Regions from separate parts of the Pantoea sp. GW821-FHT03E06 genome, predicted to be linked through region 1. Evidence: predicted binding sites of a transcription regulator. Region 1 holds the regulator's gene; each other region holds the start of a gene.
What was found. The regulator PurR, encoded in region 1, represses purine synthesis genes. The targets are predictions, from matches to a motif close to CANGCAAACGTTTGCNTG.
Positions count from the first base shown of each region.

Region 2: a site for PurR is predicted at 1,937-1,954, ahead of gcvT (glycine cleavage system aminomethyltransferase GcvT). Genes of this name have one in related genera too.
Region 3: a site for PurR is predicted at 1,909-1,926, ahead of purM (phosphoribosylformylglycinamidine cyclo-ligase). Genes of this name have one in related genera too.

Region 1 is NZ_JBWKUG010000001.1:1,792,600-1,796,812, reverse strand. Features, by position in the region: gene rnt (ribonuclease T) at 1-202, shown strand, start outside; gene AC07WB_RS08370 (Grx4 family monothiol glutaredoxin) at 238-573, opposite strand; gene AC07WB_RS08365 (C40 family peptidase) at 938-1,729, shown strand; gene cydH (cytochrome bd-I oxidase subunit CydH) at 1,790-1,879, opposite strand; gene purR (HTH-type transcriptional repressor PurR) at 2,154-3,179, shown strand; gene punR (DNA-binding transcriptional activator PunR) at 3,176-4,087, opposite strand; gene punC (purine nucleoside transporter PunC) at 4,198-4,213, shown strand, end outside.
Region 2 is NZ_JBWKUG010000001.1:3,343,395-3,347,607, forward strand. Features, by position in the region: gene gcvP (aminomethyl-transferring glycine dehydrogenase) at 1-274, opposite strand, end outside; gene gcvH (glycine cleavage system protein GcvH) at 375-761, opposite strand; gene gcvT (glycine cleavage system aminomethyltransferase GcvT) at 785-1,882, opposite strand; gene ubiI (FAD-dependent 2-octaprenylphenol hydroxylase) at 2,305-3,507, opposite strand; gene ubiH (2-octaprenyl-6-methoxyphenyl hydroxylase) at 3,528-4,213, opposite strand, start outside.
Region 3 is NZ_JBWKUG010000001.1:3,019,649-3,023,861, forward strand. Features, by position in the region: gene uraA (uracil permease) at 1-998, opposite strand, end outside; gene upp (uracil phosphoribosyltransferase) at 1,122-1,748, opposite strand; gene purM (phosphoribosylformylglycinamidine cyclo-ligase) at 1,989-3,029, shown strand; gene purN (phosphoribosylglycinamide formyltransferase) at 3,026-3,664, shown strand; gene pstB (phosphate ABC transporter ATP-binding protein PstB) at 3,727-4,213, opposite strand, start outside.

The DNA of each region.
Region 1 (4,213 bases):
AGTGTTCGGGCAAACGGTGTTGGCGAAAGCCTGTAAAGCGGCAGGAATGGATTTTGATAGCACTCAGGCGCACTCGGCACTGTATGACACCGAGCAAACCGCAACGCTGTTCTGCGAACTGGTGAACCGCTGGAAGCGCCTTGGCGGCTGGCCGCTGGCCTTTGATGACGCGCCGAAGGAAGACGCATCGTCCGAAGAGTAAAAAGAAAAGGCCGACATCGTTGTCGGCCTTCTTCATTATTCCGCTTCTTTATACTTCTCTGCGGTTTCTTTCAGCAGGGGCTGAAGTTCGCCGCGCTGGAACATCTCAACGATAATGTCGCAGCCGCCAACCAGTTCACCATCTACCCACAATTGCGGGAAGGTTGGCCAGTTAGCGTACTTAGGCATTTCAGCGCGGATATCCGGGTTCTGCAGAATGTCCACGTAGGCGAAACGCTCACCACACGCAGAAAGCGCCTGCACGGCTTGCGCCGAGAAACCGCAGCTTGGCAGCTTTGGCGAACCTTTCATGTACAGCAGGATCGGGTTTTCTGCGATCTGACGCTGAATTTTTTCAACAGTACTCATTATTGCCTTCCTTAATGCTTCACTTCGTGTTTGTTTATTGTAGCGATTTCGCTCCCGTACTGAAAACGGGATTTTACGTTAGCGTCGGGGAATCGCCATGTTTGTTAAGTTGGGCCGCCACAAATAACATTTTCATATCATTAATAGGCATGACTAAATTAATAATTAGCAATAGTTTCGCTGCGTTAACCAGCTGAATTAGTTCATTTTTGCGACAGAATCAATCTGGTAACAGTTTAATAGAAAAAGGCCTTACCTTTTGGAAAAAAAGTGGATTAGAATTGCCTCGGCGCTGATCGTTTGATCAGATTACTCTCACTCTGCCGCAGTCTGTTTGTTTCCAGCCTGCTGAACCTATAACCGGATTATGCGTTTACTGATTACGCTTTTCATACTGGCTTTTGCCCAACTGTTCTTTAACGTGGCCTCTGCGTCTCCGCATGCGCCGGTTAATGCCAGCTCGCAAAAAGCAGAGAAAAAGAGCGCACGTGAAGACGAGCGCCGCAAACGACGTCCGGTGAAAACCACTACGAAAAAATCGCGGCTGCCTGCCGTCCAAAAACTCAAAATTAAAAAACTGGCAAAGCCAGAAATCGCACTAACTAAAACCAGCCGCAAAAAATCCCTGCTAAAACCCACGACGAAGAAATATGGTCATCAACGACAGATAAAAAAAGCCGCAGACGTCGACGTTGATGATGAAGCATTGCCGCTCACCGGCATCAAAATGAGCAAGGCGCATCGCCAGCGTTATCAAAAGGCGCGTGAAACTGCGATGACAAAATTAATGGGCCAGCTCGGCAAACCTTATCAATGGGGCGGCACCTCCCCGCATACCGGCTTCGACTGCAGCGGCCTGGTGTGGTACGCCTATAAAGATTTGGTGAAGTTCAAGTTCCCGCGCACCGCCAATGAGATGTATCACCTGCGCGATGCTGCACCAATTAAGCGTGAAATGCTGGAAAAAGGTGATTTGGTGTTCTTCCGCATCAATAATCGTGGCACTGCCGATCATGTTGGCGTGTATCTTGGTAATGGCAAATTCATTCAGTCGCCGCGTACCGGCAAAGATATTCAGATTAGCGCGTTGGGTGAGGATTACTGGCAGAAACACTATGTTGGGGCGCGTCGTATGATGACGCCGAAAACCATTCGTTAGTTGTTGCGCAACGCGCAGAAAAAAGCCGGACGCTGCATTGAGCTGCTCCGGCTTTTTTTATTAATGCATGATTGCAGTAAAGCTAAAGGCAATAATCATTAACAGAGCACCAACGGTTGTCATTAGCGCCAGCTTCAAATCCGTACTCATTACTCCTCCTTAGTCACACATTTCTTAGGGTTAAACCGATTTTCGCACAGCGATGGGCAAAAATCTCGTGTTATCCGCCCGGGCTTGCTAGAATCGCCGCCTTTCGTTGCGCAACACATTTTGTGCAGGGTGTGTTTACAGCGCGATAAAGTGATTTTGTCTGCTAAACCACACCGTTTTGCCCCTTATTTTGGGCGATAAAAGCATTAGCAGACGCAAACGTTTAACAATATACTTATCAGTAAGTTGCGATAAGCCCAGGAGTACCATTTTCATGGCAACAATTAAAGATGTGGCAAAACGCGCGGGTGTTTCGACCACCACGGTTTCGCATGTCATCAACAAAACGCGTTTCGTAGCAGAAGAGACGCGTAACGCCGTATGGGAAGCGATCAAAGCATTGCACTACTCGCCAAGCGCCGTGGCGCGTAGCCTGAAAGTCAATCACACCAAAACGTTGGGCCTGCTGGCGACCTCCAGTGAAGCGCCTTATTTTGCCGAAATTATTGAAGCGGTAGAAAATCACTGCTTCGATCGCGGCTATACGTTGATTCTGGGTAACGCGCATAACGACTTACAAAAGCAGCGCGCTTATCTCTCCATGATGGCGCAGAAGCGTGTCGATGGATTGCTCGTGATGTGTTCAGAATATCCCGATGATTTGCTGCAAATGCTTGAAGAAAATCGCAATATTCCGATGGTTGTTATGGATTGGGGTGCTTCGCGCGGCGATTTTACCGATACCGTGCAGGATAATGCATTCCAGGGTGGCTATCTCGCTGGTCGATATCTGATTGAACGTGGTCACCGCGACATTGGCGCAATTCCTGGCCAATTGGAGCGCAATACCGGCGGCGGACGTCATGCCGGTTTCCTTCAGGCGATGAATGAAGCGGGCATCACTGTGCGCCCGGAATGGATCGTTCAGGGCGACTTTGAACCGGAATCGGGTTATCAGGCGATGCAGCAAATCCTTAATCAGAAACAGCGCCCCACCGCCGTGTTCTGCGGTGGTGACATTATGGCGATGGGCGCAATTTGCGCAGCAGATGAAATGGGTTTGCGCGTGCCGCAGGATATCTCAGTGATTGGCTATGATAACGTGCGCAACGCGCGTTATTTCACGCCCGCCCTGACCACCGTGCATCAGCCTAAAGCCGAATTAGGTGAAAAAGCTTTGGAGATGCTGCTCGATCGCATCACCAGCAAGCGCGAAGAGCCACAAACCATTGAGGTTCAACCCACGCTGATTGAGCGCCGCTCCGTGGCAGACGGGCCATTCCGCGACTATCGTCGCTAGTGTGTCACTTCACTGAGCCATTCGTGGTTCAGCGTTTCGGCATCCCCGAGATAGGCTAATAGCCAATCCAGCGCCGGCGACGCGCGCTGTTCTGACCAGCTAACGCAGCAGGGGCTGTCTGGAAAGGCCTGCGGCAATTGCAGCTCCACCAACGCATGGTTATCCAGCAGCGGTCGGGCTAAATGGCCCGGCACCATCCCAACGCACAATCCTGCCTGCAAGCAGTCGAGCCCGGTTTCCCATTCTGGCACCACCAGGCGCCGCTGATTATCGAGCGTCCATGTCATGCGGCGCGGCAACGCTCGCGAGGTATCTTCCAGCACCAGCGAAGGCCATGCCCGCAGAGTTTCATCATCCAGTTCAACGCTACTGACTAAAGGATGATGAGGACTCACGACACAGCGCCAGTTAAGCGCCCCCATATCCTGAAAAGCAAAACGTCCCCCAACCGGAATTGCCTGGGTGGCGCCAATCGCGACATCAACGCGTCCATCGGCTAACGCGTCCCAGACGCCATTAAACACTTCATAACTGATGATCAACTCCATGTCCGGGAAATGGCGATAGAAGTCCTTCACTAATTGCCGCGTACGCTGCGGTTTTACAATACAGTCAATGGCGATGCTCAACTCACCGCGCCAGCCATTGGCCAGCTGCTGACACTGCCTGCGGGTGGCGAGCATTTTTTTGATAACAGATCGTCCTTCACGCACAAAATGCTCACCTGCCGGTGTCATTACCACTTCCCGATGCTGGCGCTCAAAGAGCGGTACCGCCAGCCAGGTTTCCAGTTGGCGTACGGTATAGCTGATGGCAGAAGGCACACGGTGCAACTCCTGCGCCGCGGCGCTGAAGCTGCCGGTTCGCGCTACGGCATCTACCACTTCAAGCGCGTATTCTGACCACATGAATTCACCTTCAAAAAATTTAACAGCACTGTGCAAATATTAGCGTTTCACAAAGCGTGTTGCATCCTTTTACACTCCCCCGCGTTCAACCTGCCCATAAGAGAAATAACATGTTGTCGTCTAAAG
Region 2 (4,213 bases), 1.6 Mb from region 1:
CCGCGCTGTAGCCCATGCCGATCCAGGATTTGTAGCGGTGGTTCTGACTGGCAATGGCTTTCAGCTCTGCCAGCGCTTGCTGCTCGGTCGCGGCATCGCCCACTGCAGGCGGGCCTGGCAGCTGGATATCGGCAGGCACAATAGAACTGATCAATGATGAGAGCGAACGGGCACCAATCGCTTCCAGCATTAAGGCCTGTTGTTCCGGCGTAGGACCGATGTGGCGCTCAATGAAAGCACCGTTATGTTCGAGCTGGCTGAGAGTCTGGGTCATTTGCAGTAAATCCTGAATCGGGCTGGGTTACAAAAATGGCGTTAAGTCAGGCAGATAAAAAAAGAAGGCGCCGCTGTGCGTCACCTTCTGTCACTACCGGTTACTCGTCAATCGCGGCTTTGTAGGCATCGGCATCCAGCATGGAGTCGAGCTCTGATTCGTCGCTGGCTTTGATGCGGAACAGCCAACCCTCGGCGTACGGCGCGCTATTAACCAGTTCCGGCGAATCGCCTAGCTGATCATTCACCGCGACGATTTCACCACTTAAGGGTGCATAGATGTCAGAAGCGGCTTTCACCGACTCCGCGACCGCGCAGTCATCACCGGCCGCGAAGGAGACGCCGACGTCTGGAAGATCGACAAACACCATATCGCCCAGCAGTTCCTGTGCGTGTTCGGTGATACCTACCGTGAAGGTGCCGTCAGCTTCTTTACGGACCCATTCGTGGCTATCGCGGTATTTCAATTCACTTGGCACATTGCTCATTGGCCATTTCTCCTGAAAAAAAATTACTGGGCGACCGGCTTACCGGCGCGAACAAAAATCGGTTTAGTGACTTTTACTGGCATTTCACGATTGCGGATTTCCACAATCGCCTGCTCACCAATTCCCGCCGGCACACGTGCCAGCGCAATGCTGCAACCCAGCGTTGGCGAGAAGGAACCACTGGTGATAATACCCTGCTGCGGCTGGCCTTGTTCATCGGTGAAGCGCACAGTGAGACCGTTACGCAGCACCCCTTTTTCGGTCATCACTAAACCAACCAACTTTTCGGTGCCCTTTTCGCGCTGCGCTTGCAGGGCATCACGACCAATAAAATCACGATCGGCGGGCTCCCAGCTGATGGTCCAGCCCATGTTAGCAGCCAACGGCGAAACGCCTTCATCCATCTCCTGACCATACAGATTCATGCCCGCTTCCAGGCGCAGCGTGTCACGCGCGCCTAAACCCGCCGGTTTAACACCTGCGGCCAACAGCTGCTGCCAAAAAGCAGCGGCTTCAGTGGCAGGCATGGCAATCTCGTAGCCTGCTTCGCCGGTGTAACCGGTCGTTGCGATGAACAGGTTTTCCGCTTGTACGCCGAAGAACGGCTTCATGCCGGTCACGGCGTCTCGCTGAGCGGCGCTAAACAGCGTTTGCGCTTTCTGCTGCGCATTCGGACCTTGCACCGCAATCAGCGCCAGATCGTCACGCTCAGTCAATTCCACGCCAAACGGCTGCGCATGCTGTTTAATCCACGCTAAATCTTTCTCACGCGTGGCGGAGTTAACCACCAGACGGAAGAAATCTTCGCTCATAAAGTAAACAATCAAATCATCGATGACGCCAGCCGAGGCATTCAACATGCCGGTGTAAAGCGCTTTGCCGGGCTGAGTCAATTTGGCGACATCATTTGCCAATAGATAGCGCAGAAACTCGCGGGTACGTGCACCGCGCAGATCGACGATGGTCATGTGGGAAACATCAAACATGCCGGCATCGTTGCGCACCGCGTGATGCTCATCCATTTGCGAGCCGTAATGCAGCGGCATCATCCAATCGTGGAAGTCCACCATGCGGGCACCGCATGCCTGATGCTGTTCGAATAGAGGCGTTTGCTGAGTCATAACCATCCTGTGAAAACAAGTAAGTGTGACGCGCCTGCGTCGCCTTATCAGGCTGACGCAAACGTTCTCTTTGTGCTGAAGTTATCACCGAATGCGGCAATTAACCATAAGCAAAACGAGGGTGAAACCCTAGCACCTTTCAACACCTCATCGAACACAGAACAGCATAAATCACTGCATTATTGTGATTAGCCTCGCACAAAATACGACTAAATTACTTTCATGCAGCAAACTGAGTGAATCAGGACCACAAACTTAAGGATGAGCATGGCGGCAACACTGATGCAGCATGAGATAAACTAATGCGAATTAAGGGGTAAAATTAGAATAAATCAAACGAGGCGCGATCGCGGTGCAGCGGTGCATCTTTACGGTGCAATAGACAAAAACGGCGCCCAATTGGGCGCCGTCAGCAAGGTGAATTAGCGGATCCAGCTGGGCAAGTCGTTCAGCCCCATTGCCTGTTTAAGCATCATGGGTTTAACGCCCGGTAAAGTATCGGCCAGCTTCAGACCGACATCACGCAGCAGTTTTTTCGCCGGATGCGTGCCGGCAAACAGCTCGCGGAAACCTTGCATCCCCGCCAACATCATCGCGGCACTGTGCTTGCGGCTGCGCTCATAGCGGCGCAAATAGAGATGCTGCCCAATGTCTTTACCTTCCTGATGCAGTCGACGGATCTCACCAATCAATTCTGCGGCATCCATAAAGCCGAGATTCACACCCTGTCCGGCCAGCGGATGAATGGTATGTGCTGCATCACCCACCAATGCCAAGCGGTGCGCGGCGAAGTTACGTGCATAACGTGCCGTCAGTGGGAAGGTTCTGCGCTCACTCTCGACCTGACACAGGCCGAGGCGCATATCAAACGCCACCGACAGCTGTTGGTTAAACAGCGCTTGCGGCATGGATTGCAGGCGCGTAGCTTCCTGCGGCGAGAGCGACCACACAATTGAACACAGGTGCGGATCCTGCATCGGCAGGAACGCCAGAATGCCATCGCCATGAAACACCTGACGCGCGATGGCATCATGCGGCATGTCGGTGCGGATATTGGCCACTAATGCATGATGCTCATAATCCCAGAAGGTGAGCGGGATATCGGCTTTATCACGCAGCCAGGAATTTGCGCCGTCAGCGGCAACCAGCAAACGTGCGCTCATCATGCTGCCATCTTGCAACGTAATGAAGGCTTCGTTATCGCCAAAGGCCACCTGCTGCAACTGCGCGGGCGCAAACAGCGTGATATCGCTGCTGTTGCTGGCACGCTGCCACAAAGCGCTATGAATCACTTCGTTTTCGATAATATGGCCGAGATGCGATAGCCCCTGCTGTTCATCATCAAAGCTGATCGAGCCGAAGCTGTCCTGATCCCACACTTCCATACCGTGATAGGCGCTGGCACGCAGGGCCAGAATGCTTGACCACACGTCAAGCTTTTGCAGCAGACGTTCGCTGGCAGCATTGATGGCAGAAACGCGAATCGACGCGTTAGCCGCCGGATCAAATTGTGGCTCAGGTGCCTTTTCCAGCACGGCAACGCGTAAGCCGCTACCTTGTAATCCGCAGGCGACGGCCAACCCCACCATGCCGCCACCGGCGATTGCCACATCAAAAGTTTGCATTGCTGCCCCTTAGTTCGTGCTTAACGCTTCACCCAGCCGAGCGTGCGCGCGGCAAGTGGGTTTCGCAGCCAAGGCAGATGGTCCATTGCCACCAGCCCAAGATTTCGTCCTGCTACTAACGGCGCATAGCGGTTAGCAAACAGTCGGACTAAACCGTCGGTAACGCCAATTGTGGCGGCACGATCGGGCTGACGCCGCGCGGCAAAGTGCTGCAATACGGCAAAACTGCCGGGATCGTGCTGCTGACGCCACGCCCCTGCTAACGTCTCTGCCAGTGACATCACATCGCGCAGGCCAAGATTGAAACCTTGTCCGGCGATCGGGTGCAGCGTCTGCGCCGCATTGCCCACCAGCGCCAGCCGATGCGTTACCTGACGTTCGGCGGTTTGCAGCGCCAGGGGATAATGTTCGCGTTGCCCAGCGTGGGTGAAACGCCCCAATCGCCAGCCAAACGCACGCTGGAGCGCTTGCAGGAAAGTCGCCTCGTCCCATTGCTTAATGGTTGCTTGCGCAGCAATCGGGTGACACCACACCAGCGACATACGGTTGCCGGACATCGGCAGCAACGCCAGCGGGCCATGTTCGGTAAAACGTTCGAAGGCGCGGCCCTGGTGCGGCAATTGCGTTGCAACATTGGCGATAACGGCCAACTGTTGATAATCATCGCGCTGCCAGGTGATGCCGCAGGAGGCGCCCAAAGGTGAAC
Region 3 (4,213 bases), 1.2 Mb from region 1:
ACCGGCACCGGAATCGCTTGGATTGCCGCCGCCAGCTTGCCAACGCAAGAGAGCAGGATAGCGAAGATTGCCGCGCCACCGATCACCCAAGTGCTGTAAACGCGGGTAATCGCCATTACCCCGATGTTCTCGCCGTAAGTGGTGTTTGGCGTTGAGCCGAAGAAGCCGGAGATCATGGTGGATAAACCGTTGGCAAACATGGAGCGATGCAGCCCAGGATCGCGAATCAGATCTTTCTTCACGATGTTGGCCGTCACCACTAAGTGGCCGACATGCTCGGCAATCACCACCAGCGCGGCAGGCAGAATGGTCAGCATAGCCACCCACTCAAAGCGTGGCGTGTAGAAGGTTGGCAGCGCAAACCAGGGCGCATTCTCTACCGTGCTCCAGTCAACAATGCCCATCGCAGACGAGAGCGCATAACCCACCAGTACGCCGATCAGGATCGGGATGATGGCGAGGAAGCCGCGGAACAGCACCGAACCAAATACGGTGACCGCTAGCGTCACCATCGAGATGATCACGGTTTTGCTGTCTGGCGAGGTACCGTCAGCCGGCAACAAACCAGCCATATTCGCCGCCACACCCGCCAGTTCCAGGCCGATAACCGCCACAATCGCGCCCATCGCCGCCGGCGGGAACATCACATCAAGCCAGCCGGTACCGGCTTTCTTCACGATCAATGCCACCACACAGAACAAGAAACCACAGAGGATAAAGCCACCAAGCGCCACTTCATAACCGAGCGGCAACAGCAGCAGCACCGGCGAAATAAAGGCAAAGCTTGAGCCGAGATAGGCCGGAATTTTGCCTTTACAGATAAACAGATAGAGCAGCGTACCGACGCCATTGAACAGCAACACCGTCGCCGGGTTGATGTGGAACAGAATTGGCACCAGCACGGTTGCGCCAAACATGGCGAACAGATGCTGCAGGCTGAGTGGAATGGTTTGCAGTAGCGGTGGGCGTTCGCTAACGCCAATAGCGCGACGAGTCATTATTATCCCCTATCCTCTGCGTTCTTCACGCTATGGCTGCGTTGCCCTGGCGTGAATAACTCAAGGATGACATTGTTGTGTTTTTAGACAAAAAAAAGCCGACTCTCTGGCCGGCTGGTTGCTTTATTTGGTTCCGAAAATCTTGTCCCCGGCATCGCCGAGTCCCGGGATGATGTATCCCTTTTCGTTCAATCCCTGATCGACAGATGCGGTGTACAGCTCCACATCCGGATGCGCTTTTTCTAAAGCCGCAATGCCTTCCGGCGCGGCCACTAGCACCAGCACTTTAATGCTGGTACAACCGGCTTTCTTCAGCAGGTCGATAGTCGCAATCATGGAACCACCGGTTGCCAGCATCGGATCGACCACCAGCGCCAGGCGCTCTTCAATATTCGATACCAGCTTCTGGAAGTACGGTACTGGCTCCAGCGTCTCTTCATCACGATAGACGCCAACCACGCTGATACGCGCGCTCGGTACGTGCTCGAGCACCCCTTCCATCATGCCCAGGCCCGCACGCAGAATCGGAACGACGGTGATTTTTTTACCTTTGATCTGATCGATTTCGACCGGACCGTTCCAGCCTTCGATAGTTACGCGCTCGGTTTCCAGATCGGCAGTAGCTTCATAGGTCAGCAGGCTGCCCACTTCCGAGGCCAGCTCGCGGAAACGCTTGGTGCTGATATCATGCTCACGCATCAGGCCCAGTTTATGTTTGACCAGCGGGTGTTTGACTTCCACGATCTTCATGATTGTTCTCCCGGAATTGAGTTGAGCTAAAAAAAATCGCCGGATTATACCGCCTTTTCGCCGCCGCGCCACTTGTCATCGGTCAATGGCTTGCCTTAATCAGCTCAAGAGTAAGGATTGGCGAAAATCTGACGCTGTGCAAAGGCAGCGTGAGATGGGACTCGCAAACGTTTGCCTGCGCTGTTAGAATTGCCGCGCTTAATTTTTGCCACCAACCGCAACTCGCGTGGGGATTCCGCAGTGACCGACAAAACCTCTCTCAGCTACAAAGACGCCGGTGTCGATATCGATGCTGGTAACGATCTGGTTGACCGTATTAAAGGCGTAGTGAAAAAAACCCGCCGCCCGGAAGTGATGGGTGGATTGGGCGGATTCGGTGCGCTCTGTGCGCTGCCGCAAAAGTACCGCGAGCCGGTGCTGGTCTCCGGAACTGATGGCGTCGGCACCAAGCTGCGTCTGGCGATGGATCTCAAACGCCACGATAGCATCGGCATCGATCTGGTTGCGATGTGTGTCAACGACCTGATCGTGCAAGGTGCAGAGCCGCTGTTCTTCCTCGATTATTACGCGACCGGCAAGCTGGATGTAGAAACCGCGTCATCGGTCATCACCGGCATCGCCGAAGGCTGCTTGCAGTCGGGCTGTGCGCTGGTGGGCGGCGAAACCGCTGAAATGCCAGGCATGTATCACGGCGAAGATTACGACGTGGCCGGTTTCTGCGTTGGCGTGGTGGAAAAATCAGAAATCATTGACGGTTCGAAAGTGCAGGACGGCGACGTGCTGATTGCGCTGGGTTCCAGCGGCCCGCATTCGAACGGTTACTCGCTGGTGCGCAAAATTCTGGAAGTCAGCCAGACCGATCCAGAAACCAAGCAGCTGGACGGCAAATCACTGGCCGATCACCTGCTGGCACCTACCCGCATTTACGTGAAAAACATCCTTAGCCTGATTGAACAGGTTGATGTGCATGCGATTTCACATCTGACCGGCGGCGGCTTCTGGGAAAATATCCCACGCGTGTTGCCAGACAACACCCAAGCCGTGCTGGAAGAGAGCAGCTGGCAGTGGCCGTCAGTATTTACCTGGATGCAGCAGGCCGGCAACGTCAGCCGTCACGAAATGTACCGCACCTTTAACTGCGGCGTGGGCATGGTGATTGCGCTGAGCCCAGCGGATGCGGATAAAGCGGTACAGCTAATGACCGACGCTGGCGAAAAAGCGTGGAAAATTGGTGTGATTAAAGCCTCTGATGCTGAAGAGCGTGTGGTTATTAACCCATGAAAAAACTGGTTGTGCTGATCTCCGGCAACGGAAGCAATCTTCAGTCCATCCTCGATGCCTGCGCAAGCGGGCGGATTAACGGCAGCGTTGCTGCCGTTTTCAGTAATAAAGCCAGCGCCTATGGTTTGACGCGCGCGCGGGAAGCCCATGTTCCCGGCCACGCGTTAGCCGCCAGCGAGTTTGCCGACCGTGATGCTTTTGATCGCCAGCTGATGCAGGAGATTGATGCTTACGCGCCCGATCTGGTGGTGCTCGCCGGCTATATGCGTATCCTCAGTCCGGCGTTCGTCTCGCACTATCACGATCGTTTGGTGAATATCCATCCGTCGCTATTGCCGAAGTATCCGGGTTTGCATACTCATCGTCAGGCGCTGGAAAACGGCGACGAGGAGCATGGCACCTCAGTGCATTTTGTGACTGACGAGCTGGATGGCGGACCGATCGTTTTGCAGGCGCGCGTGCCGGTGTTTGCGGGCGATAGCGAAGATGACATCAGCGCGCGCGTGCAGCATCAGGAACACGCAATTTATCCACTGGTCATCAGCTGGTTTGTTGATGGGCGTTTGCAGATGCGTGCGGGTAAAGCGTGGTTGGATGGTGAACCATTGCCGCCGCAGGGTTACGCCCACGACTGATTTCTCTGGTGCGCATAAATGCGCACCCTACGATGTAGGGTCGCCATTCATGGCGACCGTCATTAACCAAACCTTCCCGTAATGTAATCTTCGGTGCGTCGCGCTTTTGGCGAGGTAAAGATGCGATCGGTTTCATCAAATTCCACCAGCTGACCGTTATGCATAAACGCGGTGTAATCCGACACCCGCGCCGCCTGCTGCATGTTGTGCGTCACCAGCACCAGCGTGAAATGCTGCTTCAGCGTGGTCATCAGCTCTTCGATCACCAGAGTTGAAATCGGATCGAGCGCCGACGTCGGCTCATCCAGCAGCAACACCTCGGGTTCAATCGCAATGGCGCGCGCAATCACTAAACGCTGCTGCTGACCGGTCGAGAGCGTTAACGCATTCTGCCCCAGCTGATCCTTCACTTCGCCCCACAGCGCCGCGGCACGCAGCGCACGTTCGCAGGCTTCATTCAGCACGCGTCGATCGCGCACGCCCTGCAAGCGCAGGCCGTACACCACGTTTTCGTAGATCGATTTCGGGAACGGATTCGGTCGCTGAAAC